Regions from separate parts of the Amycolatopsis sp. NPDC001319 genome, predicted to be linked through region 1. Evidence: riboswitches for the same ligand, from Rfam matches in the RefSeq annotation. Region 1 holds a riboswitch; the other holds the start of a gene.

Region 1 (3,395 bases):
CGACGACGAGGGCGTCGAACACCGCGGCCTGGTGGTGAACCCCCAGCTGGAGACCTCCGAGATCCCCGAAACCATGCCCGACCCGGACGACGACTGGGAAGGCTGCCTCTCGGTCCCCGGCGAGTCCTACCCCACGGGCCGCGCCTCGTGGGCGCGCGTGACCGGTTTCGACGTGACCGGCTCGCCCATCTCCGTCGAAGGCACCGGCTACTTCGCCCGCTGCCTGCAGCACGAGACCGACCACCTCGACGGGCACCTCTACCTCGACCGCCTGGTGGGCCGCCACGCGCGCGCGGCGAAGAAGATGCTGAAGAAGAACAAATGGGGCGTCCCGGGCCTGAGCTGGCTGCCCCCGAAGGACGAGCCGGCTGAGGCTTGAGTCGTTTTGTCGATGAGTCTCCCGGTCCTGGGTTGGGGCCGGGAGACTCATCGTTTCAGCGGTTCATCACCCCAGGAAGTGCTCGCTGCTTCGGCGGCAGGCTGCTCGACCGGGTGGTTCTGCGCGACCGACCTGGCCAGGCGGATGTACTGCGCGTGGGTCCAGGCCGGTGGTGTGGCCGAGGCCGTCGGGGTGCCGGGGGTGCGGCCGGGTGAGCCCGAGGATGGGTGGGGCTTCCCGAGGTGAGTTGCTGGGGGCACACGCGGTTGGTCGCGCCGGAGTGGTACAGATCGCGGGACGCCGTGATCGGCAATGGAGACGGGGCGGCGCGGACCGTGGAAAGGTAATCGCGCCAGCCGCGGGGGTAGTCGGCGGAAATCGCGCGGAAACTGCGGCTGGCGGAATCCTGGGGATTATTCGTCGCCGCAGCGGCGGACGAACCCATGCCCAGCGCCAAAGTCAGGTGCCGGGAACGCACACCGTCGGCGGTCGTTTGCCCGGCAAGGACGACGTTTCCGGCGGTGGCACGCGAATACGAAACCAGTTTTTACGACGCCAGCAATTGCGTTGCACCATCCGAAACGCCGGCGTATCCGACGGACGTCCGCGAAAACGCCGGAGCGGCCGCTGTGGCACCGTCGGAAGCCGACGCCACCGCGGCGGCAGCGGACGCCGAATCGTTACTGCCGTCGTTGGTCAGGTCCGGGTCGGCCACGGCGTAGAGCGAGAGCGGCCGCCCGGTCAGCGACGTCCAGCAACCGCACGCTCGGAGTCGACAAGTCGGGGTAGCAGACCTCCGACATGCGCCCGCCCTGCAGCGTGAACCACACGTCGCCGGCGTGGTCGCGGGCCGTGCCGAAGCCCGTTTTGTCCGCCGGCAGCCAGCTCGGACGGGTACCAGGCCCACCTGGCGCGTCACCCTGAGCCGTCGAAGCGGCCGGGACCGCGCTCATCGCCAAGACCGCCACCAAACCCGGTGAGCAGGCCTTTCCGCAACGGGACACCCCCAAAGTCGTCAAAGGTGATCGTCACGTGAACTCCTCGCGGCCGCATGCTCCGATCCGGTGAAGAACACACCGGTCGACAAGTCGCCTTGTGCTCGCGTGATCCGCCGTGGCATGGTCGAGGGACAACCTCATAACCAACGCGGGAGCTCGCGCCTTGGCGGGCTGAGAGGGCGGCTGGTGTCTGTCTGTGGACACCCGGTGCCGCCGACCGCATGAACCTGACCGGGTAATGCCGGCGTAGGGAGTGAACGTCGTTGACGACGCTGGAGAACGAGCCTGCCATCACGCCTTCCGTGACCACGGGGCCGATCACCGGTTCGCACAAGGTCTACCACCGCACCGAGTCGGGCCTGCGGGTTCCGGCGCGGCGCATCGACCTGTCGAACGGTGAGCACTTCGACGTGTACGACACGTCCGGGCCGTACACCGACCTGGACGCGAAGATCGACGTCCACAATGGACTTCACCCGCTGCGCGCGGGCTGGGCCGACGGCCGCGCGCACAACACCCAGCTCGGCTGGGCCAAAGCCGGCGTGATCACGCGTGAGATGGAGTTCATCGCCGCGCGTGAGCGGTGCTCACCCGAGTTCGTGCGCGACGAGGTCGCGCGCGGGCGGGCGGTGATCCCCGCCAACCGCAAGCACCCGGAGAGCGAGCCGATGATCATCGGCAAGAAGTTCCTGGTGAAGATCAACGCCAACATGGGCAACTCGGCCGTCTGGTCCTCAGTGGAGGAAGAGGTCGACAAGATGGTGTGGGCCACCCGCTGGGGCGCCGACACGATCATGGACCTGTCCACCGGCAAGCGCATCCACGAGACGCGCGAGTGGATCGTCCGCAACTCCCCCGTGCCCGTGGGCACCGTGCCGATCTACCAGGCACTGGAGAAGGTCAACGGGGAGCCGGAGAAGCTGTCGTGGGAGGTCTACCGCGACACGATCATCGAGCAGTGCGAGCAGGGTGTGGACTACGTCACCGTCCACGCGGGAGTGCTGCTGCGCTACATCCCGCTCACCGCTCGGCGCGTGACCGGCATCGTGAGCCGCGGCGGCTCGATCATGGCCGCGTGGTGCCTCGCGCACCACAAGGAATCGTTCCTCTACACGAACTTCGAGGAACTCTGCGAGATCCTGCGCAAGTACGACGTCACGTTCTCCCTCGGCGACGGCCTGCGCCCCGGCTCGATCGCCGACGCCAACGACCGCGCGCAGTTCGCCGAGCTCGAAACCCTCGGTGAGCTCACGCACATCGCGCGCGAGCACGACGTGCAGGTGATGATCGAGGGCCCCGGCCACGTGCCGATGCACAAGATCAAGGAGAACGTCGACCTGGAGGAACAGCTCACCGGCGAGGCACCGTTCTACACCCTCGGTCCACTCGCGACGGACATCGCGCCGGCGTACGACCACATCACCTCCGCCATCGGCGCGGCACAGATCGGCTGGTACGGCACGGCGATGCTCTGCTACGTCACGCCGAAGGAGCACCTCGGCCTGCCCAACCGCGACGACGTGAAGACCGGCGTGATCACCTACAAGATCGCCGCGCACTCCGCCGACCTCGCCAAGGGCCACCCCCACGCCCACGAGTGGGACGACGAGCTGTCCAAGGCCCGCTTCGAGTTCCGCTGGAACGACCAGTTCAACCTGGCGCTCGACCCCGACACCGCGCGCTCGTACCACGACGAGACGCTGCCCGCGGAGCCGGCGAAGACCGCGCACTTCTGCTCGATGTGCGGCCCGAAGTTCTGCTCGATGCGGATCACCCACGACGTGCGCAAGTACGCCGAGGAGCACGGGCTGTCCACTGTGGAGGCCATCGAGGCCGGCATGGCGGAGAAGTCGGCCGAGTTCGGCGAGCAGGGCAACAAGGTCTACCTCCCGGTCGTCGGGCAGTAGCTCCACCAGCAATCAGAGGCAGTAGTCATGACCGAAACCCCCCGCACCGCCCTCACCATCGCCGGATCCGACTCCGGCGGTGGTGCGGGCGTGCAGGCCGACCTGCGCACG
Region 2 (3,395 bases), on a different contig from region 1:
TTCTGGCCCCTGTCGAGGTATTCGGGTAGCTGGTCGAGCTTGCCGGCGAACGCTTCGGCGGCGTCGCCGGTCCAGACGTCTTTCTTGTCCTGGATGGATTTCAGCACGTTGTAGGCTTCGTCCGTGTAGGTGGCGGTGTCCTTGATCTGCCTGGCCAGTTCACGAACTGTGCTGACATTGCCGCGCGCCGGGTCGAACCGGAGAGCCGGGTAGTCGGCGTCGCTCATCCGGCGGTCGCCTCTTCGACCTTGGCGGCCATGCGCTGGAGTGAGCTCTTGAGGCCTTCTTCAAGTTCGGCATAACCCTGGACCGCGTTGTCGAGGCCTCCCTTGATGCCGGTGACGGCTTCCTTGATCTTCTTCAGCCCGCCGGACCAGTCCGAGGTGAAGTCGGCACACGCTTCGTCGAGGTCGTCCCTCGGGCTTCGCAATGTCCAGTCCTGCCTCGTCGGCGGGCGTCAGCGGCCGACGAAAGAACCACCTTAGCCAAAACTGGGCGTTTCGGGTGCTGATTCGCCGGGTCTGGTGAAGGTGCGGACCGAATTCACGAAATCGGGGGGCGGAGTACCTCTTCGAGGCGGCCCGATGTTCGTCGGGCGCCGCGTGCTTCGGAGAGTGAAAAGAAGCGCTCAGCCCAGCAGGCCGAGCACCACCAAAGCCGCCAGCGTGAACGACGTCGCGAACAGCGTGATCCAGGCGCGCTGGGTGGCGGAGAGGGCAGTGGGCGAGTTGTTCATCGCGGGTCCTAGCGGGGCGGGGTGGGCGGATTCCGCTGGGATAGCGCGCTGATCAAGGGTGGTGTTACGGCCTGTGGTCGAGATCACGATGGGCGCGGAAAGTGCGCCACAGGACCGCGGCGGCGGAGGCCACCATCAGGGTGAACGCGGTGGTGCCGACGATGATCGCCTGGGTCATGAAAGTCCCCTCCGTGGAAGTGCGTACGAAGAGGGGACGTGTCAGCCCGCGGGAGGTGTCGCCGGGGTCGGGCAGATCACAGGGAGTCGATCTGGGCCGCGAGGGCGAAGTCCTTCGAGGTGAGGCCGCCCGCGGAGTGGGTGGAGAGGGTGAGCGTCACGGTGCGCCAGCGGATGTCGATGTCCGGGTGGTGGTCGGCGGCTTCGGCGAGGTAGCCGACGCGGACCACGAAGGTCACGGCGTCCGGGAAGGACGGGAGGTCGACCGTACGGGTGATGGAGTCGCCGGAACGGCGCCAGTCGGGGACGGTGGCCAGGGCCGATGAGATCTCGGAGTCGCTCAGTAGTTGCGCCATGTGTCCAATGGTGAACCCGTTTGGGCTACGCTGCACGGTTGCCACGGGAGTCCGGTGCAGCCGGGCTGAGAGGCGGGTGCCCGAGACCCGCGACCGTTCGCACCTGATTCCGGATCATGCCGGCGCAGGGAGGGCTGCTCTCCCCGCATCGGCGCAAGGAGGGCAGATGATTCCGCGGACCGCACGCACGGTGCTGGGCCTGGCCACGGTCACGGCGCTGGCGAGCGCGTGCTCGCTGTCCGGCGGCAGCTCGGGCGGCGACGCCCAGCAGACCCCGACGGTCACGCTCGTCACGCACGACTCGTTCGTCGCGCCGCAGGACGTGCTGGACGCGTTCCAGCGGCAGTCCGGGATCAAGCTCAAGATCCTCAAATCGGGCGACGCGGGGGAGCTCACCAACAAACTGGTGCTCACCAAGGCCAACCCGATCGGCGACGTGGCGTTCGGCGTCGACAACACGTTCGCCTCGCGCGCGCTGGGCGAGGGCGTGTTCCAGGCGTACACGAGCCCCGAGGCCGACCGCGGGCCGCAGCGGTACTCCGCGGATCCGCAGCACCGCCTGAGCGCCGTGGACGTCGGCGACGTCTGCGTCAACATCGACCCCGCCTACTTCGCGAGCAAGCACCTGCCCGAACCCAAGACCTACGACGACCTCGCCGACCCGAAGTACAAGGACCTCACCGTCGCCGAGAGCCCCGCTACGGCGTCGCCCGGGCTGGCGTTCCTGCTGGGCACCGTGGCGAAGTACGGCGAGCAGGGCTGGCACGACTACTGGGCCAAGCTCAAGGCCAACGGCGTCAAGGTCGACAGCGGCTGGGAAGAGGCCTACACCAAGGACTTCTCCGGCTCCTCGGGCAAGGGCCCGCGCCCGATCGTGGTCTCGTATGCGTCCTCGCCGGCCGCCGAGATCGGCGACGACGGCAAGCCGCGCACCAAGGCGCTGCTCGACACGTGCTTCCGCCAGATCGAGTACGCCGGCGTCCTCGCCGGCACCAAGCAGGTGCCGCAGGCCCAGAAGGTGGTCGACTTCCTGCTGTCGCAGCAGTTCCAGACGACGGTCGCGGCCAACATGTACGTCTACCCGGCCCGCGAGGGCGTCGACCTGCCCGCCGGCTGGGCCGCGGCCGCGCCGCTGCCCCAGGACCCCGCGACTCTGCCCGCCGACCAGATCCAGGCCGGCCGTGAGAAGTGGATCGGTGAATGGCGCTCGCTCATGGGCGCGTAACGCCGGCGCAGACCGCGCGCACGGCGGGCCTGGCGCTGCTCGGCCTGCTGCCCGTCGCGTTCCTGGTCGTGTTCTTCGCGTGGCCGGTCGTCGCGATCCTCGGCCGCGGCTTCTCGGCCGGCGGCGTGGACACGGTCCTGGCCGACGCGCAGACGTGGCAGCTCGCCGCGTTCACGCTGGTCAGCGCCGCCGCGTCGACAGTCGTCGCCGTGGTCGCGGGGCTGCCGGTGGCCTACGTGCTCGCGCGCGTGAAGCTGCCGGGTGTCGGGCTGGCGCGCACGCTGGTGCTGGTGCCGTTCGTGCTGCCCACGGTGGTCGTCGGGCTCGCGTTCCGCGCGCTGTGGCCCGACGGCGGTGTGCTGCCGCTGGTGCTGGCCAACGCGTTTTTCAACGTCGCCGTGGTCGCCCGGACCGTCGCCGGGCTGTGGAGCCACCTCGACCCGCGTGCGACCGAAGCCGCCCGCGCGCTGGGCGCCTCGCCGTGGCGGGCCTTCCGCACGGTGACGCTGCCCGCGCTCGGCCCGGCCGTCGCGTCGGCCGCGGCGGTCGTCTTTCTCTTCTGCGCCACCAGTTTCGGCGTGGTGCTCATCCTCGGCGGCGGCCGCTACCGCACGCTCGAGACCGAGATCTACCTGCGCACGGTCGACCTGCTCGACCTCTCCGGAGCGGCCGCGCTGTCGCTCATCCAGTTCGCCGCCGTCCTCGCCGCCCTCGCGCTGGGCGCGATCGCCCGGCGCCGCCGTGAGAACGCCGTGAAACTCAAGCAGGCCACGCCCCGGCGGCCGAGAAAAGGCGAATGGTGGACGGTCGGCGCGGCCACGGTCGTGATCGCCCTGCTGATGACGCCGATCGTCGCGCTGCTGCTGGAGTCGGTGTCCACACCGGACGGCTGGAGCCTCGC

The links. Region 1 has a riboswitch for thiamine pyrophosphate ahead of thiC (phosphomethylpyrimidine synthase ThiC). Riboswitches for the same ligand answer to the same signal wherever they lie in the genome.
Region 2: linked by a shared signal. The riboswitch ahead of ACFY1H_RS36765 (thiamine ABC transporter substrate-binding protein) and the one ahead of thiC (phosphomethylpyrimidine synthase ThiC) in region 1 are both predicted to bind thiamine pyrophosphate.

What each region holds. Positions count from the first base shown of each region.
Region 1 is NZ_JBIAWY010000007.1:92,299-95,693, reverse strand. Features, by position in the region: gene ACFY1H_RS26825 (peptide deformylase) at 1-379, shown strand, start outside; partial or broken gene ACFY1H_RS26820 (hypothetical protein) at 435-1,124, opposite strand; gene ACFY1H_RS26815 (hypothetical protein) at 1,060-1,332, opposite strand; TPP riboswitch at 1,516-1,647, shown strand; gene thiC (phosphomethylpyrimidine synthase ThiC) at 1,641-3,284, shown strand; gene thiD (bifunctional hydroxymethylpyrimidine kinase/phosphomethylpyrimidine kinase) at 3,312-3,395, shown strand, end outside.
Region 2 is NZ_JBIAWY010000011.1:285,016-288,410, forward strand. Features, by position in the region: gene ACFY1H_RS36750 (putative T7SS-secreted protein) at 1-227, opposite strand, end outside; gene ACFY1H_RS36755 (hypothetical protein) at 224-430, opposite strand; gene ACFY1H_RS36760 (4a-hydroxytetrahydrobiopterin dehydratase) at 991-1,269, opposite strand; TPP riboswitch at 1,303-1,418, shown strand; gene ACFY1H_RS36765 (thiamine ABC transporter substrate-binding protein) at 1,436-2,494, shown strand; gene ACFY1H_RS36770 (ABC transporter permease) at 2,470-3,395, shown strand, end outside.